DNA from 3 places in the Mesorhizobium sp. WSM4898 genome. Region 1 is predicted to be linked to each of the others. Evidence: riboswitches for the same ligand, from Rfam matches in the RefSeq annotation. Region 1 holds a riboswitch; each other region holds the start of a gene.

Region 1 (10,317 bases):
GCCGCGGCGACGATCGCCGTCAGCAATGTCGGCAGCCTGAGAAAAGCCAGGCCGAGCAGGCTTGCCAGCGCGATCTCGTGCAGGATGCCGAAGAAGATGAAGCCGTCCGGCGTGGCGATATAGGTGACGACCGAGATGGCGATCGCCGCACCCGCAACCATCGCAAAGCGCTTCCAGAAGCCAGGCCAACGGATATGGCGGCCATGTGCGAGGAACAGGCTGACACCGACCAGGAACAGAAAAGTCGAGGCGATGCAGCGGGCGTAGAGCTTCCACCAACCGAAGGCGGTGAGGCCCGGCGAGGTGTAGCCGAAGTTTTCGAGATCCCAGGTGAAATGATAGCTCGCCATCGCGATCAGCGCGATGCCGCGCAGGACGTCGATGGCGACGATGCGGCCGTGTTTCGGCGCGTCTTGAACGGCGACGCCGGTCGTCTGAAGGGTCATTGATCTCGCAATCCGATTCAGTCGTGCCAAACGACTATCACGGTTCGGGCGAACAACAGAGGGTGGATCGGCTGTTGCCATTCCGGCGGCATGGCAAGCCGCTTTAGGCCAGCGGCGGAAAGCCTTTGGCCGGCTTCGCTTTTCGGCCTCTCGGAGTCGGTTTCCTGCTACCGGTCCGCTACTGGTCCGGCCAGATTTGGCGAGCGATTCACTTTTCGGAGGGCCGATGTCCACCCATGTGCGCCATCCGATCTGGCTTCCGGCTCTCAGGCCCGCCGATGCGCGCACCTTCGCTTCGCTCTATGCGGTCGAATCCTTTGCTCGCGCCACATCTCCAGCGTCATCCCGATTCAGGCTTACGAGATCCTGCACAATGAGCAGATCGTCTCGATCCTCTACACCATCGTGTCGCTGCTCGGGCTGTCGGTGACGCTGTTCATGCCGATGCTGATCCGCCGCTTCGCGCGGCGCTGGATCTACACGGCCGGCTGCCTGATGCTGGCGATCGGCTCGGTGTTCTTCGTTACCCACACGCTGCCGGGACAACTCGCCGGGATGCTGTGCCGCGTCATGGGGGCGAGCGCGCTGTCCATCACGCTCAACCTCTACATCATGGACCACATCCGCAAGACCGACTTCATGCAGGCGGAATCGCTGCGCATGGCTTGGTCGATGTTCGCCTGGACCGGCGGGCCGACGCTTGGCATTTTCCTCTATACGCAGTTTGGCATCTATGCCGCGCATGGCGCGGTCGTGGCTTTCGCGCTGGCGCTGCTGGCGTTGTTCTGGACCTACCGACTGGGCGACAACCCTTCGATCCGTCCCGGCAAGAGCCGTCCGATCAATCCGCTCGCCAATATCGGCCGCTTCGTCGCGCAGCCGCGGTTGCGTCTCGCGTGGCTGATCGCCTTCGGCCGCTCGTGTTTCTGGACGACCTTCTTCGTCTATGGCCCGCTGTTCATGGTGATCACGGGCGAGGGCAAGCTTGCCGGCGGGCTGCTGGTTTCGGCCGGCAATGCGCTTCTGTTCATGGCGATCTTCTGGGGCAGGGCGGGAAAGCGCTTCGGCGGCCGTCGGACCATGGCTTTCGCCTATTTCGCCATGGCGGCGATGCTCTTCGTGGCCGGCGGCGTCGGCGCCGCCGCGCCGCTGCTCACCGCCGCCTTCCTGCTCGGCGGCGCCTTGTTCACCATTGCGCTCGACGCGCTGGGCTCGACAGCCTTCATGCGCTCAGTGCGTTCCTATGAACGAGCGCAGATGGCGGCTGTCTACCGAACCTATCTCGATTTCTCCGAGCTGACGCCGCCGCTGGTCTATTCGGTGGTGCTCTCCTTCTTCGGTCTCGGCTCGGTGTTCGTCACGCTCGGCCTGTTGGCCGCCTTCTGTGGCTTCTTCACCTGGCGCTATCTGCCGAAGTCGTTTTGACCGGCTGCAACGCGGCATGGCGCCCACGCACCCACTCGTGGAAGCGGCGCAAATCGTACTCCTCGGGCATCAGCACGCCGGCCTGGTGGCGGATCGAGTGCATGCCCTTCTGGTTGATCTCGCAGATCGCGGCGTCCTCCTCCAGCACCTGCGCGCCGAAGGCGACGATGTTGTCGATATCGGTTTGTGCCAGGGCATCGGGCGCGAACAGCCATTCGGCGGTGAGTTCCGTCTGCTCCGGCCCGAGCGGGGCGAGACGCACCGTGCGGACATAGTCGACATGGCCGACGACGAACATCGAGGGCAGCGAGGTAGCGTAGGTCTGGCCGGCGGCTCGCTCGGCCGGCGTCAGCCCGGCAAAGACCGGCCCATGGACGCGTCCGTCGCGCGACCAGGTCTCGGCGCCGGCGCGTAGGCCGCCGGAAAACTCCGGCGCATCATTATCCGCATAGCGCGCCCATTCCGGATCGTCATGCCTCGCCATCAGGCCGCGCCCATAGATCGGCACCAGCCGCGACAGGTCCTTGTGCACGCCCGGGCAATGCAGGCATTCGTTGAAGTTCTCCCAGAAGATTTTCCAGTTGCAGTTCATCACCTTGGTGAGCCGGTGCCCGGGGACGAGCGTCTCCAGCGGCCAGTTCGAAAGATCGCGGGAGGCGGAGTCGAAGGAGGCTTCCCCCGAGCCATCGGGATCCTCTGCGAGATTGATGAAGACGAAGCCGCGCCACACTGACAGCGCCACCCGGTAGAGCGGATAATTTTCCTTGTCGAAGCCTTCGGGCAGCGATTTCGATGGGACACGGACGAGATCGCCGCGCAGCGAATAGGACCAGGCGTGGTAGGGGCAGGTGAGCAGCCTTGCCTTCAGCCGCCCTTCGCTTTCCAGGCAGAGCTGCGAGCCGCGATGCCGGCAGGTGTTGTGGAAGGCGCGCAAGCTCCCGGCCTCGTCGCGCAGCACGACGACCTCCTGCGAGCCGATACGCGCGGTTCGAAAGGCAAGAGGTTCCGCGAGATCGGCTTCGCGGCAAACCATGAGCCAGCTCCGATACCAGATCGCTTCGAGATCGAGCCGGTAAGCGTCGGCTTCCCGATAGGCGCTTGCAGGCAACGTCGGCTCGAGGCTGGTGAGGCCATTGTAGCGGCTGTGTTCGCTAGGATTTGGCTGCATGAGCGGCTCCCCTTGGCTGATGACAGCCGACACCCGGGCAGGACCGTTGTCAATTGCGCGGCCATTGTCGCTTCCGGGTGCTGCCCTTAAGGTCACTTCGTAATCGCCTGCGGTTTCGCCGGCTGCCCAGGATTGCAAAGTATGCCTGCAAGAACGATGTCGCTGACCGTGGAACTGGTCGCCCGCTGTTTTCGCGCGGTCGATGACCCGGGGCCCGACCCGGATGCCGAGCATCTCGTGGACAGCGACTATGAAGCCATGCTGGATGCATTCGAGGCCGAGCTACCTGCAACCGAGCCTCTCTGGCTGTTCGGCTACGGCTCGCTGATCTGGAAACCGGAAATCGAGCATTTTGAGGAGCGCGTCGCCGTGGCTCGCGGCTGGCATCGCTCCTTCTGCATGAAGATGACGCGCTGGCGCGGCACCAAGCAAAGCCCCGGCCTGATGATGGCGCTGGATCGTGGCGGCCAATGCAAGGGCGTTGCTTTCCGCCTGAACGGTGGTGACCGCCGGCAGGCGCTGGACAGGCTTTTTCGCCGCGAGATGACGCTGAAGCCGACCAGCTACCGGCCGCGCCTGCTGCAACTCGCAACCGACAAGGGGCCGTTGAGAGCGCTTGCCTTCGTCATCAATCGCAAAGGCACGACCTATGCCGGCCCACTCAACGAAGACGAGGTGGTCGAAAGGCTGGCGACCTCGTGCGGCCACTGGGGTTCAGGCGCCGACTATCTCTACAACACGGTGAAGAACCTCGAACAGCGCGGTATTCACGACCGCCATTTGTGGCGATTGCAGCAGCTCGTCGCCGAGCGGATCGCCGGATCTTAGTCCGAAACCGGTGCCGCAATCACGCTGCGGCGTGACGGAATTTGGTTTGCCGGTCGCGACGATTCTGCCTATAGTCGCTGGCGTCGTCGGTTCCGTTTTTGGAGCCAAGAGGGAATGCGGTGAGGGTGGAGTCTTTGCCCTAAGCCGTGGCTGCCCCCGCAACTGTGTGCGGTAGTCCTCTCCATAGACCACTGAGGTTTGTCCTCGGGAAGGTGGGGAAGGGTGCGAATCCGCGAGCCAGGAGACCTGCCGGCGACAGGAAAGTTGACTTCGATGCCCTCGGGTGGAGGGCGAAAGGACAAGACATGAATACCGCTTCCGTCGCCCTCGGCGCCTCCGTCTCCTCGCAGTCGCGCATCATGCAGCTGGCTCTCGCCGCGCTGCTCGGCATTTTCGTCGTCGGTTTCGTCGGCTTCTCGCACATCGATGCGGTCCACAACGCTGCCCACGACTATCGTCACTCGATGGCTTTTCCCTGCCACTGACGAAGGCCCGATATCATGAATCTGTTTCGCAACGTCGTGTTCGTCGCGGCGATCGCAGGGCTCGTGGCGGGCATCGCGCTTGCCTGCATGCAGGCCTATGCGACCGTGCCGCTGATCCTCAAAGCGGAAGTCTATGAAAAGGCGGGCGGCGGTCATCACCACGACCATGCCGCCAACACTGGAACTGGCACTGCCATGAGCTCGGCCGAACCGGCGGGCAATGCGATGAGCAGCGCCGCTCCTGCGTCGACGGAAGCGGCGGCTCCGACCGAGGACGAGGGCTGGGCTCCGGCCGACGGCTTCGAGCGCTTCGCCTTCAACGTTGTCGCAAACATCGTCACCGGCATCGGCTTCGCGCTGATCCTGGTCGCGGTCTCGGAATTCGCCGGTGGCATCGGCAGCTGGCGCCAGGGCGTGTTCTGGGGCCTTGCCGGCTTTGCGGTTTTCACGCTCGCGCCCGGCCTCGGCCTGCCGCCGGAACTGCCGGCCATGCCGGCGGCGGAACTTCTGCCGCGCCAGATCTGGTGGATTTCGACGGTGGCCGCAACCGCGGTCGGCCTTGGATTGATCGCCTTTCGCAAGTCGCTGCCCTTGGCAATTCTGGCGGTCGTGCTGATCGTCGCTCCGCACGTAGTCGGCGCGCCGCAGCCCGTCAGCTTCGAGACGGCGATTCCCGAGGGGCTGCACCATCAGTTCGTGGTGGCGGTGACCCTCACCGATCTGGTCTTCTGGCTGGTGCTCGGTGCGGCCGTCGGTGTGGTGCGCGGCCGCTTCACCGGTACGTCGACCAGCCTGCGCGACAGCTTTGCCTGATCGCGCGGAGCGCGCATGCCGAGTGCCTGGTGGCGGCAAGCCCGTCGCCTTGGGCCTATATCGCCACCGCGCAGGCCTATGACGAGGAGATGCGCGAGCGCATCGCGCTGCATCGCTCGCGCCGCGGCAAAGGCTGGGTCACCGTCGATGCGCCGCTCGACCTGGTCGGCGCGATCGACGCCTTGCCCGATCACCAGCCGGTGCTTATCGATTGCCTGACATTGTGGCTGAGCAATCATATGCTGGCGGACCACGATATCGAGGCCGAGTGCCGGCGGCTCTCGGATGTGCTTTCGCAGCCGCGCGGACCGTGGTTTGTGGTGTCTAACGAAGTCGGGCTCGGCATCGTGCCGGACAATGCGCTGGCGCGCCGGTTCCGCGACGCCGCCGGGCGGCTCAACCAGCAGGTCGCGGCTGTCGCCGACAGCGTGCTGATGATGGTGGCGGGGCTGCCGCTCAAGGCGAAGTGACATGGGCGAGATCAAAGACACGATCATCGACTACAAGGATGCCGAACGCCATCGAGCCAAGATGGCCAAGCGCAAGGCGGTGCAGGATGCCGAGGTGGCCGGCAAGACGATCGAGAAGGGACTGCTGATCGTCAATACGGGGCCGGGCAAGGGCAAGACCACGGCTGCGTTCGGCCTGGCGCTGAGGATGCTTGGCTACGGCAAGCGCGTCGGCGTCGTCCAGTTCATCAAGGGCAAATGGCACACGGGCGAGAAGGATGCCTTCGCCGCCTTCGGCGATCGCGTCGTCTGGCACGCGATGGGCGAGGGCTTCACCTGGGAGACGCAGGACCTGAAGCGCGACATAGCCGCCGCCGAGGCTGCCTGGGCGAAGGCGCTCGAGCTGATTGCCGACCCTTCGATCAGCCTCGTCGTCCTCGACGAGCTCAACATCGCTCTGCGCTACGATTATCTCGAGCTGGAAAAGGTGGTCGCGGCGCTGAAGGCGCGCCGCGAGGGCCTGCATGTCGTCGTCACCGGCCGCAATGCTAAGCCGCTGCTGGTCGAGGCGGCCGATCTCGTCACCGAGATGGGGCTGACCAAGCACCATTTCGCGGCCGGTGTGAAGGCGCAGCAGGGGATTGAATTCTGAGGCGCCTTAGCCGCCGATCAAAATGGTCAGGTAGATCACCGTCGCCGATAGAATCGCGAACAGGCCGATCAACAGCCCGTCGGCGACGCGATAGAGTTCCAGCGCCTGCCTTATGTCGGTGCTTTCGGCCTCGCGCCTGCCGCCTTCGCCCATGAAGGCATCCTCGACGACCTCGCCGCCATAACTGCGCGGTCCGGCCAGGGCGAGCCCCAGCGCGCCGGCCATGGCGGCTTCCGGCCAGCCGGCATTGGGCGAACGGTGCTTCTTCGCGTCACGCCGCATGACCTGCCAGGCGTTGCGGGGGTCGGCGCCCTTGACGATGAAGGCCGCCAGCACAATCAGCAGGCCGGTGAGCCGCGATGCCGGCAGGTTGACCAGGTCGTCGAAGCGAGCGGCCGCCCGGCCGAAGGCCTCGTATTTCGGCGTGCGGTGGCCGATCATGGAATCGGCGGTGTTGGCGGCCTTGTAGGCAGCACCCCCGGCCAAACCACCGACACCGGTCCATATGGCAGGCGCGACGATGCCATCGGAGAAATTCTCTGCCAGGCTTTCGATCGCGGCGCGGGCAACGCCCGCCCTGTCGAGCTTGTCCGGATCGCGGCCGACGATGCGCGAAACGGCGATGCGGCCGAGCGTCAGGCCACCAGTCTCCAGCGCATCGGCGACATCCTCGACATGCTCGGCGAGGCTCTTCTGCGACAGAAGCGAGGAGCTGAGAATGGCCGCGATGACCAGGCCGGACGGAAAGATCAGCCAGAGCAGGACATGCAGCGTCAGGCCGATGGCCGCCGGCACCAGCAGGATGACCAGAAGCGCCTGGACGCCGCGGCGGCGACGCAATTCGTCGGAATCGGTGGCGCGGTTGAGCCTGCGATCGAGAAAGGATATCAGCCTGCCGATCCAGGTTACCGGATGACCGATGGCGTTGAACAACCAGTCCGGATAGCCAAGGGCACGTTCGATGGCGAGTGACAGGAAAGCGATCAGGATCGACATGAAGCTTCTAAGCGGAGCGGTTGCAGCGGTTGATCACGGCGGCAGCCTTGGCCGGGCAAGCGCGCTCTTCCCTCATGCGCCACAGCCTTTCCTTGACCTCTCGACAGGTATCAATCCGCACTCCTATCCGCTTTTCGATCTGCCCGCCACCGCCCTGTCACGATTGCCCGAGCCAGGACGACTGCGCGAATTGGCCGAAATTGCGGCCAAGGCGTATGGCGCGCGGTCGGCGGCGCATGTCGTGGCCGCGCCCGGCACGCAGATCCTGTTGCCGCAGGTCGCTTCGCTGGTGAAGCCCGGCAAGGCACTGGTGCTGGGTCCAACCTATGCCGAGCACGCCAGGGCGGCCGCGATTGCAGGCCACGCGGTTGTGGAGGCGCGCGACTTCGACGCCTTGGCGGACGCTGACCTTGCCGTGCTGGTCAACCCGAACAATCCGGATGGGCGAGTGATCGAAAGGCACCGCCTGGTCGGCCTTGCTGCGCGGCTTCGCGCGAAGGGCGGTCTGCTGGTGGTCGACGAAGCCTTCATGGATGTCGGCCCGGTCCAACACAGCCTTGCCGGCGATGTGGGCCAGGGTGGTATGGTGGTGCTGCGCTCCTTCGGCAAATTCTTCGGCCTTGCCGGCGTCAGGCTTGGTTTCGCGCTGGCCGACCAACTGACCGCCGAGCGGTTGGAGGCGCAGCTTGGGCCATGGGCTGTCGCCGGTCCTGCACTTGAATACGGAATCCGCGCATTGGCGGACGCCGAGTGGCAGGATGACATGCGACAGGGCCTGGCAGCCGATGCCAAGCGCCTCGACGCGCTGCTCAGCCGGTTAGGTATCGCGGTCGCCGGCGGCACCTGTTTGTTCCGCTATTTGTCTTTCTCTGATGCTGCCTCCCTGTTCTCCGCTCTTGGCGAACGCGGTATCCTGGTCCGTCATTTTGCCGATCGACCGCAGGTCTTGCGCGTCGGTCTGCCCGGCAGCGAAGAGGAGTGGCAGCGGCTCGAGAGCGCGCTTGCAGCGTGGGCCTCGCGGCGCGACTATGCGCCGAAGGAGTGCTGACGATGATCCATGTCTGTTCGCTGTCGAAGGTGGAGGAGACCGTTGCGAGAACCGGCGCGGAGCGCTTGCTGTCGCTGCTCGCCGACGGCACCGGGATGATCCGTCCGGCCTCGATACTGGCCGAAAACCATCTGCATCTCGTCATGCACGACATCGTCGCCGCGCAGGAAGGCATGACCATGCCGGGCGAGGAGCATGTGCGCGCGCTGCTCGACTTCGCCTATCGCTGGGACAGGGCCAAACCGATGGTCGTGCACTGCTATGCCGGTATCAGCCGCTCGACGGCATCGGCCTATATTATCGCGGCGGCACTGGCGCCCAAACGCGACGAGGCGGAGCTGGCGAAGACGCTGCGCTTTCTCTCGCCGTCAGCGACGCCCAATCCAAGGCTGATTGCCGTTGCGGATATGTTGCTTGGGCGAGAAGGCCGGATGATCGCGGCGGTCGAAGCAATCGGGCGCGGTGCAGATGCCTTTGAAGGGATTCCGTTCGAACTCAGCATTAGAGATTGAGCTCGCACTGTTCCGCTACGCCAGCCAGTCGGCAAGCCTCGCCTTACGCACATCCCTGGCCAGGCTGATGAAGCCATCGGCCTGATGCTCGGCCGTGAGCCGGCCTTTTTCGGCGGTGGCGATGCTGGCGTCGCCGACCACGCCGTTCGGATTGAGGTCGCTGGCGATCCAGGCGAAGGCGTGCGTTCCGGTGTGCCGCAGCAGGGCGAATTCCTTTTCGGCGCGACCGACATTGGAGACGAAATTGTCGGCCTTGCCCATATCAACGAGATCTGGCCGGAAATGCAGCATCAGCGAGGTCTCGACATCGCCGCCATGGATGCCGTGACGGTCCTCGAGCTCGGTATACATGCCGGAGGGACGGCCGAAGCGCTGCCAGCTCGTCTTCACCGCCAGCATCTTTGCGCGCACGCGCAATTCGCGCGTGACAATGCCCATGATCTCCTCGTTGCCGCCATGCGAGTTGACGACGATCAACTTTCTGACCCCGGCGCGGGCGACCGAGAGGCCAAGCTCCGTCCAGGCGTCGACCAGGGTGGTGGCCGGCAAGGTGAGCGTTCCCGGCGCATGCAGATGCTCGTTCGACTTGCCCACCGCCTGCACCGGCAGGAGGCGGATGTCGATGTCCTCGGGCAGGCGCGCAATCACCGTCTCCAGCATGCCCATCATGATCGAGGTGTCGGTCGAGACGGGAAGGTGAGGGCCATGCTGCTCGACCGCGGCCACCGGCAGAACGGCAATCGTCGCTTCCGCGTCGATCGAGGCGTATTCGGTCGTCCGATAGTCGCCCCACCACACACGTCTTGTCGTCACTGTCGTCTCCCGATGGTCTGCTGTTCGGCCCGAAGGTCTAAAGCGCCTGGGCATTCCGGGCAACAGCTAGCCTGCTGCCAGAACCTCCACCTCAACCTTGAATTCCGGGCGGGCAAAACCTGAAACGATCATCAGCGTCGAAGCGGGCGCCGGATCGGAAAACAGGCGATTGCGAACGTCCATATAGGCCTGCAGATGCGCGCGATCGGTGACGAAGGCGTTGATGCGCACGACATCGTTCAGCGTCAGCCCGGCTTCGCTTAAGATTGCGGCAATATTCTTGAAGCAAAGCTCGGTCTGCGCGCCGGCATCCTCCGGGACGGCGTCATCCGGCGCGATGCCCAACTGACCCGAACATAGCACAAGGCGCTTTCCCGCTGGAATTTCAACGCCATGGCTATAACGGGCAAAGGGCGGCTTGATCGACTTGGGGGCGAGATAATTGAGCATGGCATTCTCCTGTCGGCAGGCAGACTAAGGCCGGATTCATGAAAGCTTCAAGATGCGGTGCATGCCGCCCGGGCGATTATGGACAGGCGTCCAAAAAATGGGCACGATGCCATTTGTACAGCATGACCCGTCCGGTCTCGGCAATGACTGCCGCGCAAGCAGGCGGCCCAAGGCGGTGGCATGTGTCTTGCTTCTTGAACCAATGGAGTGGAGCCCAGCGCGCAGCGCGCCG
Region 2 (10,317 bases), on a different contig from region 1:
CGAGACGGCGCCGGCCAGCCAGTACTCGCCATGCGTTTGTGACAGCATCGCCACAATGCCGATCGGCGCCATGGCGATCGGCAGCCGGGCGATGAAGGCTGCCGCGGCGAAGCTCTTCGTGCCAGGAGCCCGAAAGATTTCCGAATATGGGTTTCGCATGGTCCCGTTCCTCGACAAGGGAAGGCGCCGCAATTACATACGCAGCGTATGAATGTCAGATAGTTCATACGTCGCGTATGTCAATTAGCATACGACGCGTATGTGAATAAGACCAGGAGCCATGCACAAACCCCGCAAGGAGATGATCGCCGAGACGCGCGCCAAGCTGATCGCGGCCGCGCGCCATGCCTTCGGCACGATCGGCTATGCCGAGGCCTCGATGGACGATTTCACCGCTTCGGCGGGTCTGACGCGCGGCGCGCTCTATCATCATTTCGGCGACAAGAAGGGGCTCCTGCAGGCGGTGATCGCCGAGATCGACGCCGAGATGGCGGCGCGGGTGAACGAGGTGGCCTCGCGGGCGCCTACTCGCTGGCAGCATTTCGTCGACGAATGCACCACCTATATCGAGATGGCGCTTGAGCCGGAAATCCAGCGCATCATGTTCAGGGACGGCCCGGCCGTGCTCGGCGATCCGGCTCAGTGGCCCAACGCCAGCGCCTGCACGGCTTCAATGACCGATCACCTGTCAAAGCTGCAGGAGGAGGGCGTCGTCGTTCCCGATCTCGACCCCGAGACCGCAGCGCGGCTCATCAACGGCGCCAGTAGCCAGGCCTCGCAGCGCATCGCCAATGCCAAGGATCCGGAAGCGACGTCGAAGAAGGTTGTGGCGGCGTTCAAGCAGCTGCTGGAAGGCCTGAAAACCAAATAGCATCCGGTCGCGGCGTTCCGGGCAATCACTCGGGTCCGCGCTGCCTCAGACAATTGTCCCCCGCTCAAAATCCCTCCGACATTGACTTTGGCAGGAGCGAGCGCATCCTCTCCCGCCAATTCTCTGAGGCGGAGGGTCGGGGCCATGTGGGACTTCAGCATCGGCCGGTCGGTGTCCATCATGATGCGGACGTGGCCGTTCATCGTCTTTCGCATCATCGTCTATTTCGGCATCACGGTGGCCTACATAACGGCGACCGGCACCGGCGCCAGCGTCGGTTACGGCGTCGGCCACATCTCGACCGATCCGGACGGGCCGATGTCCTTTGCCTTGTGGGGTGGGGTCGTCGGCTTCGGCGTGGTCTCGATCGCCGTCTACTGGATCCGCGAATACATTCTCTATGTGCTCAAGGCAGGCCATATCGCCGTCATGGTCCATCTGATCGACGGGCAGGACGTTCCCGACGGCCAGGGCCAGATCGCCTATGCGCGCGAAGTGGTGACGAAGCGCTTCGCCGAGGCCAACATCCTTTTCGTCGTCGACCAGCTGGTGAAAGGCGCCATCCGCGCCATCACAGGGCTGATCGGCGGCATTGCTGCGTTCCTACCCATTCCAGGCTTAAGCGGTCTGGTGAGCTTCATCAATACCGTCATCCGCCTGTCGCTGACCTATGTCGACGAGATCATCCTCGGCTACAACATCCGCACCAATTCCAACTCGCCTTTCGAGACCGCCAGGCAAGGCGTCGTGCTCTACGCGCAGAACGGCAAGTTGATGGTCAAGAACGCCGTCTGGCTGGCGGTGATCATGTGGGGTGTTTCCTTCGTCATCTTTCTTTTGATGCTGGCGCCCGCCGCCGCGATCCTCTGGGCCATGCCGGGCCAGCTTGCCGGCTGGGCCTTCGTGTTGGCCATCGTCTTCGCCTGGGCCTTCAAGGCGGCTTTCATCGAGCCCTTCGCCATCGCTTCGCTGATGCAGGTCTACTTCGCCACCATCGAGGGCCAGGTCCCCAATCCGGAATGGGACCGGCGCCTGGCCGAAGCCTCGTCCAAGTTCAGGGAGCTGCGCGACAAGGCGCTCAGCCCCTTCGGCGGCTCGCGCTGGGATTCGCCAAGGACCGCTTGACTAGAGTCAGAGAAGATGCCTCGCCAATGGAAGGATCGCCGACAGCATCTGGCGCGAACGCCAGTCTAGCAGCGGCCTTGTCAAGCTACTTGGGCGCCGCGAGTGCTCGGGCGAGCTATTCACGTGCAGGGCTGGCGTCAGGAGTGCTTGAGTTAGCGCGGTCTATATGCGCCCTGAGTAACGCCACCGGCAGGTTGCGTATCGAGGTTTGACGCCGCAGAGAACACCGTCGACGATCAACGCTAGATCGCCGATGCTCGGCTTCTATCGAGATAAATTTGTCGCAACCGCCGGGTGACTACGCCCGGCAGCCCGTTGCCGATCGGCGCACCATCCATCCTGACCACCGGGTTCACCAGCCCGGATGATGACGTTGAAAACGCCTCCGTCGCAAGTCTGGTCTCTACTACTGTGAATGGGCGCTCCTCCACCCGCAGATGAAGTTCACTTGCGCACTGCAGAACGACTGCCCGGGTAATCCCGTGCAGGATATCGCTCGAGAGATCCCGCGTGACGATCGTCCCATCCGAAGTCACGATATGGGCGTTGTTGGAAGAGCCTTCCGTGACGTAACCATCCCTCACTAGCCATGCGTCATCGGCGCCGCGTGATTTCGCCTGCATTTTGGCCATGGAGGGATACAGGAGTTGCACCGTTTTGATGTCGCAGCGCCGCCACCGGAGATCTTCCACGGTTATGACGTGCTGGCCGCGTATGGCGACCGGATTTTCGACAAATGCCTTCTCTTGTGTGAAGAGCACCACGGTGTTGGGCGTATCCCGAGTAGGAAATATGAAATCGCGGTCGGCCGCGCCCCGGGTGATCTGCAAATAGACAAGTCCCTCGGATACATTGTTCCGTCCAATGAGCTCCCTGTGGATCTTCAAAAGATCTGCTTCGGTCAGGGAGAACGGCATATCGAGCTCACGGAGCGATCGCCGCAGGCGCGCCATGTGACTGGCAAAATCGACGAGCTTGCCATCAAGAACGAGCGTGACCTCATAGACTCCGTCGGCGAACAGGAAGCCCCGATCGAAGACCGAGATACGGGCCTCGCTTTCCGGTAGATAGGATCCACTCACGTAGACTTGGCGCATTGATCGACCTCAAAAATGCAGACCACGCTCACCGCCTTGAGCGAAACTATTGAACTCTTGTCAGGGTGCAGGCCTGGGCAGCTTTAAGCGCAAATAGCGGCGCTGCCATCCTGCACCCCTCGACTGCGAAAACGCTATTCGCCAGACAGCAGACGGCTAAGGTCGGGCACAGCCAGAGAAAATTCGTCGGTTCACTCCACAGCGCTTCGCAGCGCGGCGACAAAGGCATCAAGATCGCGCTTAAGCATGTAAATGTGTGGCGAAACCCGCAAACCCTCGACGTGCTCGACCTTGCGGTATTTCACGTGGACCTGGTGTTTCTCGCGAAGGTCGCGCTCGAGTTGCTGCATGTCGATGCTGTCGATCGAAAACAGACTTATCGCAGCGAGGCTGTCCGTGTCGGTCGGCGTATGGAGCCTGAAACCGGGAATGTCCTGGACGAGACCTACCCAATATCGGGTGAGTTCGCGCAGTCGCGCATGCATCCGTTCCGCGCCGATCGCCTTGTGGAATTGAATTGCGGGCGCGATTCCTGCCTGGACAGCGGAATTGTAGGTGCCGAGATTCCAATGGTCGAACCTGTCTATGTGCACCGCGGGCTGGTCGAAAGGTGCAAGCAATGGCCAGGTGGTATCGATCCGGCGTTCGCTGACGACCAGCATCCCGTTGCCGATAGGAGCACCGAGCCACTTGTGCAGGCTGGTGACAAAAAAATCGCAATCGAGTTCGCGGAAGCTGACCGGCATCTGAGCAAAAGTCTGGGCACCGTCGACGACAGTCATGATGTCGCGCTCCCGCGCGATTTCGCAGAGCCGGTTCACCGGCAGGACACGCCCGTTCCAGTGGTACATGTGGGTCAGCTGCAGGACGCGGGTACGCGGGGTCATCGCCTGAACATAGGATTCGATGATGTCGTCGTCGCTGTCCATGAGGTCGAAGGTGCAGTTTAAAACCTCGATGCCCTCGCGCTGTTGCCGCTGCAGCCAGCCCGCACGAACGCTGGGGTAGTCCCAAGGCGAGATCAGCACTTGATCGCCCTTAGTCAGCGGTATTCCGAAGATCGCTGTCGAAAGACCCTCCGACGAATTCCGGTTCAGCGCGATCTCTCCGGGGCTGCAATCGATCAGTTCCGCCAGCTCGCGTTTGATATGAGGAAGTGCTGTGTCGAGCTTGCTCCACATATTGTAGTCGGGATTGCGACTGATGAAGCGGTAGGCGTCAACCGTCGCTTCCTCGACAACAGTCGGTGGAGGACTGACCGCGGCGTTGTTCAAGTTGAGGAATGGTTCTTGCGGGGGGTATTTTGCGCGGATGCGCTCCCATTCCGCTTCGTCCTCATGTTCGGCGGACCGATCTATTGCAAAAAAATTCATGGGAACACGCCGGGTCTCATCTATCGCCCGACAATAAGCGCCGTAGCCCAGCTCAATCTGCCTATTCACATGACAAGACAGAATTTAATTGCGAAACGCCGGTGAATTCGCGAGACGCTGAAGCCCGAGAACGACATCGCTTGGCACAGGGTTAGCCGTGAGGAAGGGAGTGCGGAGATCCGGCCCAATCACGCCAGGAAGAACCGTCACGTTGTCGAGCGATGCGCGAACAATCCCCGGTTTTCTGAGCGGGCAACGACGGTCAGGCTTTCCAATGCGCCATTGCGCAAACGCGAAGCGCGATGGCGCGTTGCGGTTGGGGCGGGTCTATGGAACGCCGAGCGGTTCTAAGGCTTCAATCGTTCTCCGAGACGAGCGATCGCCGATTTGAGCGGCGCCTCGCCGGCGCCGCAAAAGGTCTCGCTCATCACCAGCTCGGGCAGCGGCAGGCGCTTGCCCCAGCCATGCGCTTCGAGGTCGGGCCTTGGCGCGAATTCCGAGACGCGGCCGACGCAGAGATAGGCGATCGGCGTGACGTGCTCGGGGATCGACAGCAGTCGCTTCAGCGCTTCGGGCTCGATGATGCTCACCCAGCCAACCCCGACGCCTTCCGCCCGCGCCGCGAGCCAGAAATTCTGCACCGCGCAGACGGTGCTGTAGAGGTCCATCTCCGGATTGTGCCAGCGCCCGAGCGGCGAGTTCTTCGAGCGCTGGCGGTCGCAGGTGATGCAGAGGTTGAGCGCGCTTTCGCAGATGCCCTCGAGCTTCAGCTTGCGGTAGAGCGCCCGCCGCTCCACCTCGATCGCCGGCAGTTCCTGTTCGCGCGCGGCGAGGAAAAGGTCGCGCACCTGCCGCCGCCTTGTGGCGTCCCGGATGATGATGAAGTTCCAGGGCTGCATGTAGCCGACCGACGGCGCGTGGTGTGCCGCGGTGAGCAGCCGCGCCAAAACGCTGTCGTCGAGATCGTCGGTAAGGAAATGGCTGCGCACGTCGCGCCGGGTGAACATGGCCCGGTAGACGGCGTCGCGCGCCAATTGGTCAAAGTCATCGCCGCCGGCGGCGGCTGTTCGTGCCTGCATCGCTTGTCCCCTTGCGATAAGCAGTCCTCCGCCTGACCATGCGGATGACCATGTCTGCCGGGCCGGTCTTCTGGCTCGGGATCGACCCGCATCCGGCGCCTTCCCGTCTGGGACAGTGGCGTTTGCCGGCGCGGTCCCCCTCACAGCGTTGGGCACGCCACGGATTTCAACCGTGTTCCCGATTCTCCCGCGTTGCGGGCACCAGGCAGCGACGCGACCTTATCGCGAAGCCGAAGCCGGGCCAATGCCGCCAGCGACACGATTGGGCGCGATTTCCCCAATCATTCGGCGCTGGAACATGGCTATCCGTGCGACAGGTGCCTAGATTAGGCGCCATGACCACTCGTCTTTACACTCATCCGGTATTCCTGGAACACCTCACGCCGCCCGGCCACCCCGAGCGGCCCGACCGTTTGCGCGCCATCGAGCGCGTGCTCGACGACGAGGCTTTTTCGGCCCTCGACCGCGTCGAGGCGCCGGAAGGCGACGAGGCGACTATCCTTTACGCGCATCCGGAGGATTTCGTCGGCCGTGTCCGCGCTGCGATTCCCGAGACGGGGATCGTCTCGATCGATGCCGACACCAGCGCCAGCCCGAAAAGCTGGCAGGCCGCGGTGACGGCGATCGGCGCGGCGAACGCCGCCGTCGACGATGTGTTCGAGGGCCGTGCCGCCAATGTCTTCGTTGCCGCGCGTCCGCCCGGCCATCACGCCGAAAAAGCGACCGCGATGGGCTTTTGCCTGTTCAACACCGCGGCGATCGCCGCCCGTTATGCGCAGGAGAAGCATCTGGCCGAGCGCGTCGCCATCGTCGATTGGGATGTGCATCACGGCAACGGCACGCAGGACATTTTCTGGGACGATCCGTCGGTGCTCTATTGCTCGACCCACCAGATGCCGCTTTATCCGGGCACCGGTGCCAAGAGCGAGACCGGCGCCGGCAACATCGTCAACGCGCCGCTTGCGCCGAGCACCGGCAGCGACACGTTCCGCGACGCCTTCCTGTCGCGCGTGCTGCCGTCGATCGACGCCTTCCAGCCGGATCTGATCATCATTTCCGCCGGTTTCGATGCGCACCATCGCGATCCGCTGGCCGCGATCAACCTGACCGAGGATGATTTCGACTGGGCGACCGGCCAGCTGATGGAGCGCGCCGGGCGCCACAGCGGCAACCGGCTCGTCAGCCTGCTGGAGGGCGGTTACGATCTGCAAGGATTGGCATTTTCGGTCGCCGCCCATGTCGGGCGGCTGATGAAGGGATGAATGATGGCTGATGAAGCTAACCAAGACGTCAAGGCGATGAGCTTCGAACAGGCGCTCGACGCGCTGGAGAAGATCGTCGATGATCTGGAGCGCGGCGACGTTCCGCTCGACCAGTCGATCAAGATCTACGAGCGCGGCGAGGCGCTGAAGGCTCATTGCGACCGCTTGCTCAAGGCCGCCGAGGACAAGGTCGAGAAGATCAGGCTCTCGCGCGACGGCAAGCCGGTTGGAACGGAGCCGCTCGACGCCGAGTGAGGTGTATTGATATTCAGGTGAGGCCGCCTGCAAACGCGGCTTTCTGCGGTTCCGGTGCTCACGTCCTTCAAGTACGCTCCGGTCCGGTTCTCGGAACCCGCCATTTTCGGCTCGGTCTGACCTGAATCTCAACACACCTCGGTGCACAATGTCAGACCGCTTCGGGCAGAAAGCAGGTAAGGAGTTAAAGCATGTGCCGAAACATCAAGACCCTGTTCAACTTCGATCCGCCGGCGACCGACGACGAGGTCCATGACGCGGCGCTGCAGTTCGTTCGCAAGCTGAGCGGCGCGACCAAGCCGTCCAAGCGCAACGAGCATGCCTTCAACCACGCCGTCGAGGCGATCGCCGCCGCCGCGCGCGAGCTGCTTGACAGCCTCGAAACCACCCAGCATCCGCGCAACCGCGAGGATGAGGCCGCCAAGGCGAAGGCCCGATCCGCGCTCCGCTTCGCCTGACGCCGGTCATGAGCTTCTTTCCGGGCAACGATCCTGAGGCCGGCGACGCCTTCGCCTGCGACCAGATCGAGTTGATGGTCATTCCGAACGCCAAGGACATTGGCGGCTTCGAGGTTCGCCGCGCCTTGCCGACGGCGAAGCGCAGGCTGGTCGGTCCGTTCATCTTCTTCGACCGCATGGGTCCGGCCATCCTGCGCGCCGGCCATGCGATCGACGTGCGCCCGCATCCGCATATCGGGCTTTCCACCGTCACTTATCTGTTCGACGGCAAGATCAGGCATCGCGACTCGCTCGGCACCGAAATGGTGATCGCGCCGGGCGACGTGAATTTGATGACCGCCGGCCGCGGCATCGTTCATTCCGAGCGCACGCCCGAGGAATTGCGCGGCGCGCCGATGTCGATTTCCGGCCTGCAAACCTGGCTGGCGCTGCCGGACAGCAAGGAAGAAATCGCCCCGGTGTTCGCGAACACGTCGGTCGTCCAACTGCCCGAAATCGATGCCGAGGGCGTTAGCGGCCGCGTCGTCATCGGCGAATTTTCCGGGCTGCGCTCGCCCGTCGCGACCGCCTCGGAAACGCTCTATGCCGATCTGCGGCTGGCGGCGGGCGCCAGCGTCAAAATCCCCGGCGACGCCGAGGAACGCGCCATCTACACGCTGGAGGGCGAGGTTTCGATTGCCGGCGACCGTTTCCCGGCCGAGCGGCTTTTGGTGTTCAAACCGGGCGAGGAAATCGTCGTGTCGTCCGAGCGCGGCGCGCATTTCATGCTGTTCGGCGGAGCGTCGCTGGGCTCCAAGCGCTATATCTGGTGGAATTTCGTTTCGTCCTCGAAAGAACGCATCGAGCAGGCCAAGGAAGAATGGAAGACGGGCCGCTTCGATATCGTTCCTGGCGATGAGGAAGAATTCATTCCGCTGCCGGAAGGTTAGCGCAGGATGGACATTCTGCGCCAGGCGCGTCACTGACACGCATTTACATTGGCGCGCCATCAGCCTATCTCGCGCATAGCAAAGCGCATATTTGAAGGTTAACCCAAGGTTAAGTTGACAGGCCGTCCCAGAGTGAACCCGAAGCCTGACACGCCGCTCCTCGACAAAGTCCGCATCCCCGCGGATTTGCGGACGCTTGATGAAAGCGAGCTGCCGCAGCTGGCGACCGAACTGCGCGCGGAGCTGATCGATGCGGTGTCGCACACCGGCGGCCATCTTGGCGCCGGTCTCGGCGTCGTCGAGCTTACGGTTGCGCTGCACTATGTCTTCAACACGCCAGAAGACCGGCTGATCTGGGACGTTGGCCACCAGGCCTATCCGCACAAAATCCTGACCGGCCGCCGCGACCGCATCCGCACGCTTCGCCAGGAAGGCGGTCTCTCCGGCTTCACCCGGCGCGCAGAGAGCGAATACGACCCCTTCGGCGCAGCGCATTCCTCGACTTCGATTTCGGCCGGCCTCGGCATGGCGATGGGCCGCGACCTCTCGGGCGGCCGCAACAATGTCATCGCCGTCATTGGCGACGGCGCCATGTCCGCCGGGATGGCCTATGAGGCGATGAACAATGCCGGCGCGCTCAATGCCCGCCTGATCGTCATCCTCAACGACAACGACATGTCGATCGCCCCGCCGACCGGCGCAATGAGCGCCTATCTGGCGAGGCTTGCCTCCGGCAAGACCTATCTCGGCCTGCGCGATTTCGGCAAGAAGCTGACCTCCTATCTCGGCAAGCGCGCCGACAGCGCCATCACCCGCGCCGTCGAGCATGCGCGCGGTTACGTCACCGGCGGCACGCTGTTCGAGGAGATGGGATTCTTCCACATCGGCCCGATCGATGGACACAATTTGGAGCACCTGATCCCGGTGCTGAAGAACGTCCGCGACAATGGCGACGGTCCCATTCTGATCCATGTCGTCACCCAGAAGGGCAAGGGCTACGCGCCGGCGGAGGCCGCCGCCGACAAGTATCACGGCGTCAACAAGTTCGACGTCATCACCGGCGCGCAGGCGAAAGCGCCGGCCAACGCGCCGAGCTACACCAAGGTCTTCGCCGAGAGCCTGATCCAGGAGGCGCGCGAGGACGAACGAATCGTGGCGATCACCGCCGCCATGCCGAGTGGCACCGGCCTCGACCTCTTCGGCGAGGTGTTCCCGGCCCGAACCTTCGATGTCGGCATTGCCGAGCAGCACGCGGTGACCTTCGCCGCCGGCCTCGCCACCGAAGGCTACAAGCCCTTCGCCGCCATCTATTCGACCTTCCTGCAGCGCGCCTACGATCAGGTGGTGCACGACGTGGCAATCCAGAAACTGCCGGTGCGCTTCCCGATCGACCGCGCCGGCTTCGTCGGCGCCGACGGCGCCACGCACTGCGGCGCCTTCGACACGACCTTCCTCGCCTCGCTGCCCGGCTTCGTCGTCATGGCCGCCGCCGATGAGGCGGAGCTTCGCCATATGGTGCGCACGGCAGCCGACTACGACGGCGGCCCGATCGCCTTCCGCTATCCGCGGGGCAACGGCGTTGGCGTCGACATGCCGGAGCGCGGCTCAGTGCTCGAGATCGGCAAAGGCCGCATTCTCAAGGAAGGCACCAAGGTGGCGCTGCTCTCGTTCGGCACGCGGCTGCAGGATTGCCTGCTGGCCGCCGAGGAACTCGGCGCCGCGGGCCTTTCGACCACCGTTGCCGACGCTCGCTTCGCCAAGCCGCTGGACGAGGATCTCATCCGCCGCCTCGCGCGCTCGCATGAGGTTCTCGTGACGGTAGAGGAGGGCGCGGTCGGCGGCTTCGCCAGCCAGGTGCTGCATTTCCT
Region 3 (10,317 bases), on a different contig from region 1:
GACCCAGATCAGCACCGCGGCGGCCGCCAGGAAGACGATGAGGGCGGCGCCCAGCGGGATGGGCTCATCGAAGGGAATGGCAGACCAGTCGAGCTTGCCGAGCATCGTCATCCTCCCGCTTTCGGCTGCGGCTGTTGGGCAGGCGCCGGCGTCCCGGCCTTGGGCTGGGCCTTGGGGCTTACCTGCGGCTCGCCGGCGGCGGTTTCGGCGGGACCCGGACCGGGCGGCAGCGTCTGGCGCACGATCGCGTCGAACAGGCCGTCCTGCACGACGCCGAACGAGGCCGGCGGCACGTTGATGCTCTGCCGGGCAAGCTCGCCATAGGCGCGCGCGTTGAGCACGCCGCCGCTGCCATGCAGCGAAGAGGCCCAGCGCGCAAATTCGTCGGGCGGGACGGCGCGCACGCGGAAATTCATGTCGGAAAAGCCGTCGCCGCTGAAATGCGCCGACAGGCCGAGATAGCTGCCCTCGCGATCGGCCTGCAGGTTGAGCTCGGTCTGCATGCCGTTCATGACATAGATCATGCTGCCGAGCTGCGGCACGAAGAAGGTGTTCATCACGCTGGCCGAGGTCAGCTTGAAACGTACGGGAACGCCGGCCGGGATGACCAGCTGGTTGACCGTTCCGACGCCCTGGTCGGGGTAGAGGAACAGCCATTTCCAGTCGAGCGCCACCACCTGGATGTCGAGCGGCGGCTGGCTGGAGGCGATCGGCCGGCGCGGGTCGAGATGGTAGGATCCGTAATAGATCAGCCCGCCGAGGAAGAGGATGGTGAGGGTCGGGATCGACCAGACGATCAGCTCGATGCGGCCCGAATAGGTGAATTCCGGCTCGTAGCGGGCGTTGCGGTTGGAGGCGCGGAACATCCAGGCAAACAAAAGCAGCGCCACCAGCGTCGGAATGACGATGACCAGCATGACCGCCAGCGAGTTGAGCAGGATCGTGCGGTTGCCCGCCCCGATCGGGCCCTGCGGGTCGAGCACCCCGCCTGCGCAGCCCGAGAGCGTTGCGATCAAGCCTATCCAGAGCGGCGAGCGGCCTCGCCTCGGTCTAGGGAAGGAAAGCACTGGAACGGATCATGCTTGGCGCGAACGGATCGGCGGGACGTCTTGACTGTGGGCGGCGCGTCGTCGGCGCCGCTGGGCTGCGGCGCGGCCGGAAACAGACTTCGCGGCCAGTCCGGCTGGGCCGTGATCCTTCAAAAGCTCGCGCCTGCGAGGGTCGCGTTCTGCGGCAGCTTTCATCTGAAGTCTCCCCGTGTGCAGAGGCACCTCCGCCATATACCGTACGACTGCAGAACACGGCTGCCAACCCAAGCAACTGCCGCTTGTTCTGCAAAAGGCGGTGTTTCGCCCGATGGCTGGACGGGCCGCGGAAGACATAGGGCGCGGCTCCTGCCTGACCAGACGCCGTCTCGGCATGCTCGCGCTCGCCGATCGCCCGCCAGGATGGTGACAAGGCGTGCGGCGCGTGCTTTGTACTGCGCAGGGAATTGCAGCCGACCTGCGGAGGAAGTATTGTCCGAGATTGCAACCATCCTTTCCATCCTTGGCGTTTTCCTGCTGGGGGCGATGAGCCCGGGGCCGAGCTTCGTCGTCGTCTCGCGTATCGCGGTCGCCGGCGAGCGCAGTGACGGCCTAGCGGCGGCGATCGGCATGGGCATCGGCGGCTTCATCTTCGCCATCATCGCGGTCGCGGGCCTGACCGCGCTGCTCGTCCAGGTCGCCTGGCTGGACATTTTCCTGCGCGTCGCCGGCGGCGCCTATCTGCTGTGGATCGGCATAAAGATCTGGCGCGGCGCCAATCAGCCGATCGAGATCGCGAACGATGCCTCGGCGCGCGCCGGCTCGTTCTGGCGGGCGCTGCGTCGCGCGCTTCTGGTCCAGCTCGCCAATCCGAAGACGGCGATCTTCTACGCCTCGATGTTCGCGGCCATGCTGCCGGCCTCGCCGCCGCTCTGGATGCTCTTGGTCCTGCCGCCGCTGCTCTTCCTCAACGAATTCGTCTGGTACGCGGTCGTCGCCTTCGCCTTTTCCTCCAGCCGGCCGCGCGCGGCCTATCTCGGCACCAAGCACTGGATCGACCGCGCCGCCGGCGCCGTGGTCGGCGCGCTCGGGATCAAGCTGATGTGGGAAGGCATGGCCGCCGCGCGGCGGGGTTTTGCCGGGTGAGGTGAGGTCGAGGCCCGAGCGGGCAGGCAACATCTCTCGCCGAGATCGTGAAACCTTCTGATTTTTGAGCCGTTGTCGGCTGATGTCTGAAGCAAAGCTCAAGCCAAGATCGGCCGACGGCGCCCAGCCGCGCGGTGCCGGGAAGTCGCGCCCCGCAAAGACGGGCGCAGCGAAGGCACCCTCGGGCAAGACGCGGCCGGAAAAGTCGCCGCCGGAAAGCTTGCACCCGGAAAGACCCCGCGAAGAAAGGTCGCCCCCGAAGCAATCGCCCGAGCAAGAGGAGCCGGCCGAAGCCACGCCGGAGGCCGTCGGCGAACCGGCGCCGCCGCCGCCGGAATCCGTCGAGCCCGGTCCGAAGCTGACGCCCGAGGAGGCCGAGCAGGCGCGCAGGAAGTACCTCTTTAGGCGGTTCTGGATCAGCGGGCGCGGCTACTGGGGCCGGAATGGCGACAAGCTCGCATGGCCGTTTACGATTGGGCTGTTGGTGCTGATCTGCGTCAATGTCGGCTTCCAGTATGGCATCAATGTCTGGAACCGCGCCTTCTTCGACGCCATCGAACAGCGCAATGTCCACACCGTCTATATGCTGAGCGCCGTCTTCGTGCCGCTGGTCGCCGGAAGCGCCAGCCTTGTCGTCGCTCAGGTCTATCTGCGCATGACGATCCAGCGCCGCTGGCGCTCCTGGCTCACCACATCTGTCATCGCGCGCTGGCTGGCCAGCGGCCGCTACTATCAGCTGAACCTCGTCGCCGGCGACCACTCGAACCCCGAAGCCCGTCTCACCGAAGATCTGCGCATCGCCACCGAGTCCCCCGTCGATTTCATCTCCGGCGTCCTCAACGCCTTTCTGTCGGCCTCGACCTTTATCGTCGTGCTGTGGACCATCGGCGGCGCGCTCACCTTGCCGCTCGGCCGCGAGAGCATCACCATCCCCGGCTTCCTCGTCGTCACCGCGGTCATCTATGCCGCCATCACCTCGACCTCGATGGTGGTCATCGGCCGCCATTTCGTGCAGCTTTCGGAGCGCAAGAACCAGGCGGAAGCCGAATTCCGCTACACGCTGACACGCGTGCGCGAAAACGGCGAGAGCATCGCGCTCCTCGGCGGCGAGGCGGAGGAGCGCAGCGGAATCGACAGGAATTTCGGCCATGTGCTGAGGCAATGGGCGCTGCTGACCGGACAGCACATGCGCACCGCGATTGTCTCGCAAGGGTCGATGCTGTTCGCGCCGGTGGTGCCGGTGCTGCTCTGCGCGCCGAAATTCCTCGAAGGCTCGATGTCGCTCGGCCAGGTCATGCAGGCGGCCTCCGCCTTTGCCATCGTGCAAGGCGCGTTCGGCTGGCTGGTCGACAATTATCCGCGCCTGGCCGATTGGAACGCCTCGGCGCGCCGCGTCGCTTCGCTGATGATGTCGCTCGACGGGCTGGAGCGCGCCGAAGAGAGCGAGTCCTTTGGGCGCATCCGGCGCGGCGAGACGCAAAACGGCGCCATGCTCAGCCTGGACGATCTCTCCGTCACCCTCAACGACGGCACCGGCGTGGTCAACGAGACGAAGGTCGAGATCAACCCGGGCGAGCGGGTGCTGGTCGCCGGCGAATCCGGCACCGGCAAGTCGACGCTGGTGCGGGCCGTCGCGGGCCTGTGGCCCTGGGGCGGCGGCAGCGTCAATTTCCATGCCGGCAAGCGGCTGTTCATGTTGCCGCAACGCCCCTACATCCCGACCGGCACGCTGCGGCGCGCGGTCGCCTATCCGGCCGCCGCCGACAACTGGACGGTGGACGAGATCGACGCCGCCCTCGACAAGGTCGGCCTCGGCTACCTGCAGGACAGGATCGAGGAAGAGGCGCCGTGGGACCAGACGCTCTCCGGCGGCGAAAAGCAGCGCCTCGCCTTCGCGCGCCTGCTGCTGCACGAGCCAGACATCGTCGTGCTGGACGAGGCGACCTCGGCGCTGGACGAGAAGAGCCAGGACAAGATGATGCAGACGGTGGTCCAGGCATTGCCGAAGGTCACCGTCATCAGCGTCGCCCACCGCGCCGAGCTGGAAGCCTTCCACAGCCGCAAGATCACGCTGGAGCGGCGCGAGGGCGGCGCGAAGCTGGTCAGCGATGTGGAGCTGGCGCCGCGCAAGGGCAAGCGCAACGTGTTCGCGCGGGCGCTGTGGGGGAGCGGGGCGAGAGGCGGGCAGGCGCGCTGAGGGCGGCATTATGGGCGGGGCGGCAAGAGCGTCAGTTGTGGTGATCGCGCTTCGTCCGGATGGCAACCTTGACGTCACCAGAGGCCCCGGTCTGTAATCGCCGCAGGCCAGGGAGAGGCGACCCCCATGGAAAAGATCATCCTCGACTGCGATCCGGGGCACGACGATGCCATCGCCATCCTGCTTGCGGCCGGCAACCCGAACATCGACCTTCTCGGCATCACCACGGTTTCGGGCAACCACACTGTCGAGAACACCACGCGCAATGCGCTCTCCGTATGCACGGCCTACGGCATAAAGGTGCCGGTGGCGAAAGGCTCTCCCGGCCCGCTGATCATCGACCAGGTGCTGGCCGTCGAGATCCACGGCGAGACCGGGCTCGATGGCCCGGAGCTGCCGCCCGCCTCGTTCGAGCTCGACAAGCGCCATGCCGTCGACTTCATCATCGAGACGGTCATGGCGCATGAGCCGAAAACCGTCACGCTGGTGCCGGTCGGGCCCTACACCAACATCGCTCTAGCCGTGCGCAAGGAGCCGCGCATCGTCGAGCGGGTGAAGCGGGTCGTCGCGATGGGCGGAAGTTTCACGCGCGGCAACATCACGCCCGCGGCCGAGTTCAACGTCTATGCCGACCCGGAGGCCGCAGACGTGGTGTTCCGCGCCGCTTGGGACGTCACCATGGTGGGGCTCGACCTCACGCACCAGGCCTTGGCCACCCCCGACCTGCAGGACAGGGTGCGCGCTGTCGGCGGCCCGATCGCCAAATTCATTCTCGATATCTGGGAGTTCATCGCGACCACGCATGGCGGCCTGCTGCAGATAGCCCATCCCGCCGTCCATGACGCCTGCTGCGTGGCGGCGATGATCGATGCAGGCGTCTTCACCACCGAGAAGGCCGATATCCGCGTCGAGCTTGCCGGACGGTGGACCAAGGGCATGACGGTCTGCAATTTCGAGAAGCTGGGCGGCATGCGCCATTTCGGCGGCACGGCGAGCGAGCAGGTCGATTTCCGCCATACCGTGGCGATGAAGCTCGACCATGCGAAATTCTGCGACCTGATCGTCGATGCGCTCGAGCGCCTCACCAGTCAAAAGGCGTGAGGCGCTCCAGGGGCAAGGCCTAGCCGGCCCTCACAGCAGGAACGATTGCCTGTCGCGCAATGTGGCGCTGATGGCGGCGATGCCGGTCTCGATCTCGCGCTTGTTGGCCAGGATCGCATCGCCGGCCGCACCCTCGACCATCGATCGCAACAGGTCGGCCTGGCCGACCAGCACCGCGTCCTTGTCGGCCAGCGCGACGAGCGTTGCGGCTTCGAGCCGGTAGCGCGGGCGCCTTGCCGCCCTGGGCGACTCTCAAGCCTCCAGGCCCGCGCACGCCAGGAAGTGGGGGAGAATTGGCCCGGCGAAGGCGAGACGGCCATTTCGACGAGAGCCCGGCGTCGGCATCAGCAACCGGCGCTGGCACGGTGGTGTCCTTGTTCTGTTGCATTTTAGTTGAAACTAATTTGAAAGTTACCCGTTAGCAGCGCGTAGGCGAGCTCAAACTTGCCCTGCTGTCGACAGCTAAGTTGAAAGGAGAAGTCCTAAGCCTTTTTCAGTGCTTGGCGTTGCCGAGACCGCTTTTCTATCATTCGTCTTTCGAGCGGCCTCCAGCCGCGCCGGTCACCGCCGAGGCCGATGCTTGGCAAGGCGAGAAGTCGCCATCGCTCGGCACGCATTCGCACGACGAAGGCTTCGCAGACCGCTGTCGAGCGGAACGCTCGATGAGGAGCCACACAAGGTTGGCCTTGGAACAAAGGTCTGGCCATGAAAAAATACCTAGCAGCCGCGCTGGCGATCGCCATCCCGATCGGGCCTGCCTCGGCGCTTGACGTCGGCGTGGGCGGCAAGGTCGGCGGCATCGGCGTGGGCGCCGGATTGGGCGCCGGTTCGCAAGGCGTGTCGGCGGGCGTGGGCGCCAGTGCCGACGGTGTCGGCGGCGCAAACGTCGGCGCATCGACCGGCGGCGGATCGCTCGGCGTCAATGCCGGCGGCAATCTGGGCAGCACCAGCACAGGCGTGTCGACAAGCGTGGGCGCCGCCGCCGCGGGCGACGATCCTTCCGCCGTCAGCGGATCGGCTGCCTCTGCGCAGAACCCGGCCGCGGTGCCGACAGCCCCTGCTTTGGCCAAAAGCGCGACGCAGACCATTGTGCTGCCTCCAGTGCTGAGGCCCTCCAGATCCGCCGGCGGCGACCTCCGGCGGGTCACCAAAGGCTATCGCATCGCGCCGCTGTCACCTCCGAAGGCGATACCCGGCACGCCGGCCGCCGTAGTGCGCGCCTGTCGCGCCGCGATCACGGCGGCCGCCAAGCCCCTCGGCGCCGTGCGTGTTTACACGGTCAGCGCCGGCCCCTTGCGTCAACGCCGAAGCGGGCTCAACGCGCCGATCGAGGTGCGCATAGACTATGACAGGCGAGGCGGCATCGAAGTGAGGCAGGCGAAAGTCGGCTGTCGCCTAGATGCGAAGGGCACGGTCACCGCGGTGATTTAGGGCAAAGGCAGAACGGCCATTGCCATCCTTCCTGCCGGTTGCAACCTCGGCGGTTTGGCAATTCCTCGCCCCCACAAGGTGGACGGGAGAGGTGGCTCGGCGCAGCCGAGACCGAGCGGGGGAGCGCAATATCCGACAACCCTGCCGACCGCAGGCGCAGACCGCGGCCGGCTGCAGACAAGGCGCCCGCGCTTCGGCTAGAGTTCCGCCGGGCGAAAAAATCATCGAAGGGGAGCATCGCGATGAACGAAGTCAGGCCGATCGCCGAGATCGCGAGCTATCACGCCCATATCTACTACGGCGGGGAGGCCGAGCGGCAGCATGCCGAATGGCTTCGCCAGCGCATCGCAGAGCGTTTCCGCGTGCGCCTGGGCAATTGGCGCGACGAGCCGGTCGGCCCGCACAAGCAAGCCATGTACCAGGTCTCCTTCGCCACCGAGATCTTTGCCACGCTGGTTCCCTGGCTGATGCTGAACCATGGCGGCCTGAGCATCCTCATCCATCCCAACACCACCAACCCCAAGCGCGACCACCTTATCGACCCGATCTGGATCGGACGGGCACTGCCGGTGAAGGGCGAGGTGCTTGGCGAGGAGGACGAGGCGGAAGAGGCGCTGGAGGTGAATACCGAGCCGACGCTGGGGGTGTGAGGGGGGGGGCGCAGCCCTTTCGTCACGATGGCGTGAGAGGCCGCTGGCCGTCGGAGTTGTTGATTGACTGGCCAATCGCGGTGTGGCGAATTCGCGCCGATGGTTCCCTTCGGGGATCAAAAGGGAACGCGGTGCGGAGAAATCCAAAGCCGTGGCTGCCCCCGCAACTGTAAGCGGCGTGCCGGTTTCACGATGCCACTGGCTGCATGGGCCGGGAAGGCGAAAGCGGCGGGAATCCGCGAGCCAGGAGACCTGCCATCATGGACGTCAAAGCAGAACATCGGACGGGGTGATCCGGTGTGCGCGCCTGGCCGGACGGCGGGGCGAGTTCCCTGCGATGACAGGCAACGTCAAAGGCAGAACCATGCTGATCCAACTATCGAAAATGCTGAACAAAACCGCGCCGGACCTGAAGGCCAGGCTGATTACAATCTACAGCGCACTCGCCATTCTCAACGTCGGGGCGTGGCTGTGGGCTTTCGTCGCCTTCCACGACAAGCCGACATTGCTTGGCGTCGCTCTCGTCATTTATGGCCTCGGCTTGCGCCATGCCGTCGATGCCGACCACATAGCGGCCATCGACAATGTCACGCGCAAGCTGATGCAGAACGGCAAACGGCCGGTCTCCGTCGGCTTCTTTTTCGCACTCGGCCATTCGACGATCGTCGTCATCGTCGCTGCGGCTATCGCGGCGGCAACGTCCCTGCTCGGCCGTTTCCAGAGCCTTCAGGAGATTGGCGGCACGATCAGTACCGGCGTTTCCGCACTCTTCCTGCTCGCCATCGCGGCGATGAACATCGTCATCTTCTTCTCGATCTACAGAAGTTATCGGCGGGTGCGGGCCGGTGGGGCGTTTGTCGAGGAGGACCTGGACCTGCTGCTCAACAATCGCGGCTTCCTGGCGCGCGTCTTCCGCCCGATGTTCCGGCTGGTGTCGCGCAGCTGGCACATGTTCCCACTTGGTTTCCTCTTCGGCCTTGGCTTCGACACCGCGACCGAAGTCGCCATGTTCGGCGTGTCCGCGGCACAAGCGGCCAAGGGCGTGCCGTTCGAAGCCATTCTGGTCTTCCCGGTGCTTTTCGCGGCCGGTATGTCACTGGTCGACACGACCGATGGTGTGATGATGCTCGGCGCCTATGAGTGGGCCTTCGTCAAGCCGATCCGCAAACTGTACTACAACATGACGATCACCCTGGTGTCGGTCCTTGTCGCAGTACTGATCGGCGGCATCGAGGCGCTCGGCCTGATCGGTGACAAGCTCGGTCTGTCGGGCGGCTTCTGGAACGGCGTCGGCACGCTCAACGACAATTTCAACAATCTGGGCTTCGCCATTATCGGCATCTTCATCGCCGCCTGGGCGATCTCCTACCTCGTCTACAAGGCCAAGGGGCTGGATGATGTGGAGAGCGCATCCGCAGCAAAGAATTCATAAACCGCCGGCTGCGGCTGGCTGCAGCAGGCCAGCCGCATCTCTCTGCCATCAGACCCCGGCGGGCTGCCAGCCTGCCTCCTTGAAGCGCCTCGGCAACAGAAAGCCGATGGCGGCAAAGCGACGATCGCCGGCCGCGTCAGCGGTGCCCGGCTTGACATTTCTGTTCCTATTTTGTTCACTGTTGGCCAGACAGCAACAGGAGATCGCCGGCCCGTGCGCACGCGCTTCAAAGGCATGCTGAGGACCCGTAGCCTAAGCCTTTGGACGCGTGACGGAATTCCGCGCTGGGATAAGCCGTGGGTTAAGGCCCAGGATAAGCCCCATAATCCATAAGCCAGTATCCAGAGTCCAAATATCCAGAGTCCAGAACAGAAAAGCTGGCGCTTTTCTGTTCGAAAAAAACCGGGAAGGGAAGGCAAAAAATGGGAGCAGCGCAGGCCATTCGGCCCACGGCGGGACGGCGAGGGCTCGGCGGCGCCTCCTCAGGATGCAAACGCCTTCACGTCAGCCCGCCGATCTGCTCATCGCCGTCCAGCTCCGCCCCGCGGGCGACAACCACGTTGGCGAGCGGCGCCGAAAGCGTCCAGCGAACGAGGCCAGGCAGCCGTTCCATGGAGGCGTGGCCGGAGAGGCTGGTGGGGACGACGCGCTGGAGAACGACGCTGCCGAAGCCTTTGTGTGGCTTGGCATCGGCGGCCGCGGCAGGTTCGGAAAAATGTTCCTCCCAGACCAGCTCGAAATCGCTGCCTTCGGGGGCCGGGGCTACCCGCCAGTCCATTCGCACGGTTCCGGTGTCGCCGGCCAGGGCGCCGTATTTCGTCGCGTTGGTGCCCAGCTCATGCAGCGCCATGCCGATGTTCTGCACCGCGTTCAGCCGCAGCGTCACGTCCGGCCCGGATGGCGAGATGCGCTCTTCGTGTCCGAACGGCCGCAAATGTTCGCGCACAAGGTCGGCCATGCCTGCGCCGCGCCAGTCGTTGAGCACCAAGAGGTCGTGCGAGCGCGACAGCGCCATGATCCGTTCGCGGATCTGGTGTTCGAACGCGCGCGGGTCGGTCGCGCGTTTGCTCGTCTCGCGGATCATGGAAAGGATCACGGCGTACTGGTTTTTGACGCGGTGGTTCACCTCGCGCATCAAGAGTTGGATCTGCTGTTCGCTCGCCCGTTTTTCGGTGATGTCGGCGGCCATGCCGAACCATTCCAGGATGCTGCCGGTGTCATCGACGATCGGGATTGCCCGTGAGGTGGTCCAGCCGGCGGACCCGTCGGCGCGCCGCACCCTGTGCTCGAGCTCGAACACGCCGCGCTCCACGATGGCGCGCTCGATCGCCGCCT

Evidence for each region. Region 1 has a riboswitch for cobalamin ahead of P9228_RS08755 (CbtB domain-containing protein). Riboswitches for the same ligand answer to the same signal wherever they lie in the genome.
Region 2: another riboswitch for cobalamin. It lies ahead of bluB (5,6-dimethylbenzimidazole synthase); the one in region 1 lies ahead of P9228_RS08755 (CbtB domain-containing protein).
Region 3: another riboswitch for cobalamin. It lies ahead of P9228_RS25345 (HoxN/HupN/NixA family nickel/cobalt transporter); the one in region 1 lies ahead of P9228_RS08755 (CbtB domain-containing protein).

What each region holds. Positions count from the first base shown of each region.
Region 1 is NZ_JARTVQ010000002.1:262,260-272,576, reverse strand. Features, by position in the region: gene P9228_RS08775 (DUF1624 domain-containing protein) at 1-446, opposite strand, end outside; partial or broken gene P9228_RS08770 (MFS transporter) at 673-1,871, shown strand; gene P9228_RS08765 (aromatic ring-hydroxylating dioxygenase subunit alpha) at 1,840-3,039, opposite strand; gene P9228_RS08760 (gamma-glutamylcyclotransferase) at 3,181-3,867, shown strand; cobalamin riboswitch at 3,938-4,136, shown strand; gene P9228_RS08755 (CbtB domain-containing protein) at 4,173-4,352, shown strand; gene P9228_RS08750 (CbtA family protein) at 4,368-5,165, shown strand; gene cobU (bifunctional adenosylcobinamide kinase/adenosylcobinamide-phosphate guanylyltransferase) at 5,162-5,635, shown strand; gene cobO (cob(I)yrinic acid a,c-diamide adenosyltransferase) at 5,637-6,266, shown strand; gene cbiB (adenosylcobinamide-phosphate synthase CbiB) at 6,273-7,262, opposite strand; gene cobD (threonine-phosphate decarboxylase CobD) at 7,261-8,310, shown strand; gene P9228_RS08725 (tyrosine phosphatase family protein) at 8,313-8,822, shown strand; gene P9228_RS08720 (creatininase family protein) at 8,838-9,635, opposite strand; gene P9228_RS08715 (RidA family protein) at 9,702-10,085, opposite strand.
Region 2 is NZ_JARTVQ010000004.1:324,753-335,069, reverse strand. Features, by position in the region: gene P9228_RS20900 (MFS transporter) at 1-159, opposite strand, end outside; gene P9228_RS20895 (TetR/AcrR family transcriptional regulator) at 281-871, shown strand; gene P9228_RS20890 (hypothetical protein) at 1,016-1,996, shown strand; gene P9228_RS20885 (D-amino-acid transaminase) at 2,239-3,093, opposite strand; gene P9228_RS20880 (aminotransferase class V-fold PLP-dependent enzyme) at 3,285-4,466, opposite strand; gene bluB (5,6-dimethylbenzimidazole synthase) at 4,814-5,545, opposite strand; cobalamin riboswitch at 5,588-5,766, opposite strand; gene P9228_RS20870 (histone deacetylase family protein) at 5,881-6,807, shown strand; gene P9228_RS20865 (exodeoxyribonuclease VII small subunit) at 6,811-7,062, shown strand; gene P9228_RS20860 (DUF2277 domain-containing protein) at 7,254-7,520, shown strand; gene P9228_RS20855 (pirin family protein) at 7,529-8,449, shown strand; gene dxs (1-deoxy-D-xylulose-5-phosphate synthase) at 8,582-10,317, shown strand, end outside.
Region 3 is NZ_JARTVQ010000008.1:82,436-92,752, forward strand. Features, by position in the region: gene cyoB (cytochrome o ubiquinol oxidase subunit I) at 1-105, opposite strand, end outside; gene cyoA (ubiquinol oxidase subunit II) at 108-1,016, opposite strand; gene P9228_RS25315 (LysE family transporter) at 1,572-2,171, shown strand; gene P9228_RS25320 (ATP-binding cassette domain-containing protein) at 2,254-4,368, shown strand; gene P9228_RS25325 (nucleoside hydrolase) at 4,495-5,469, shown strand; gene P9228_RS25330 (hypothetical protein) at 5,500-5,643, opposite strand; gene P9228_RS25335 (hypothetical protein) at 6,175-6,900, shown strand; gene P9228_RS25340 (DOPA 4,5-dioxygenase family protein) at 7,143-7,550, shown strand; cobalamin riboswitch at 7,634-7,825, shown strand; gene P9228_RS25345 (HoxN/HupN/NixA family nickel/cobalt transporter) at 7,915-8,982, shown strand; gene P9228_RS25350 (HWE histidine kinase domain-containing protein) at 9,482-10,317, opposite strand, start outside.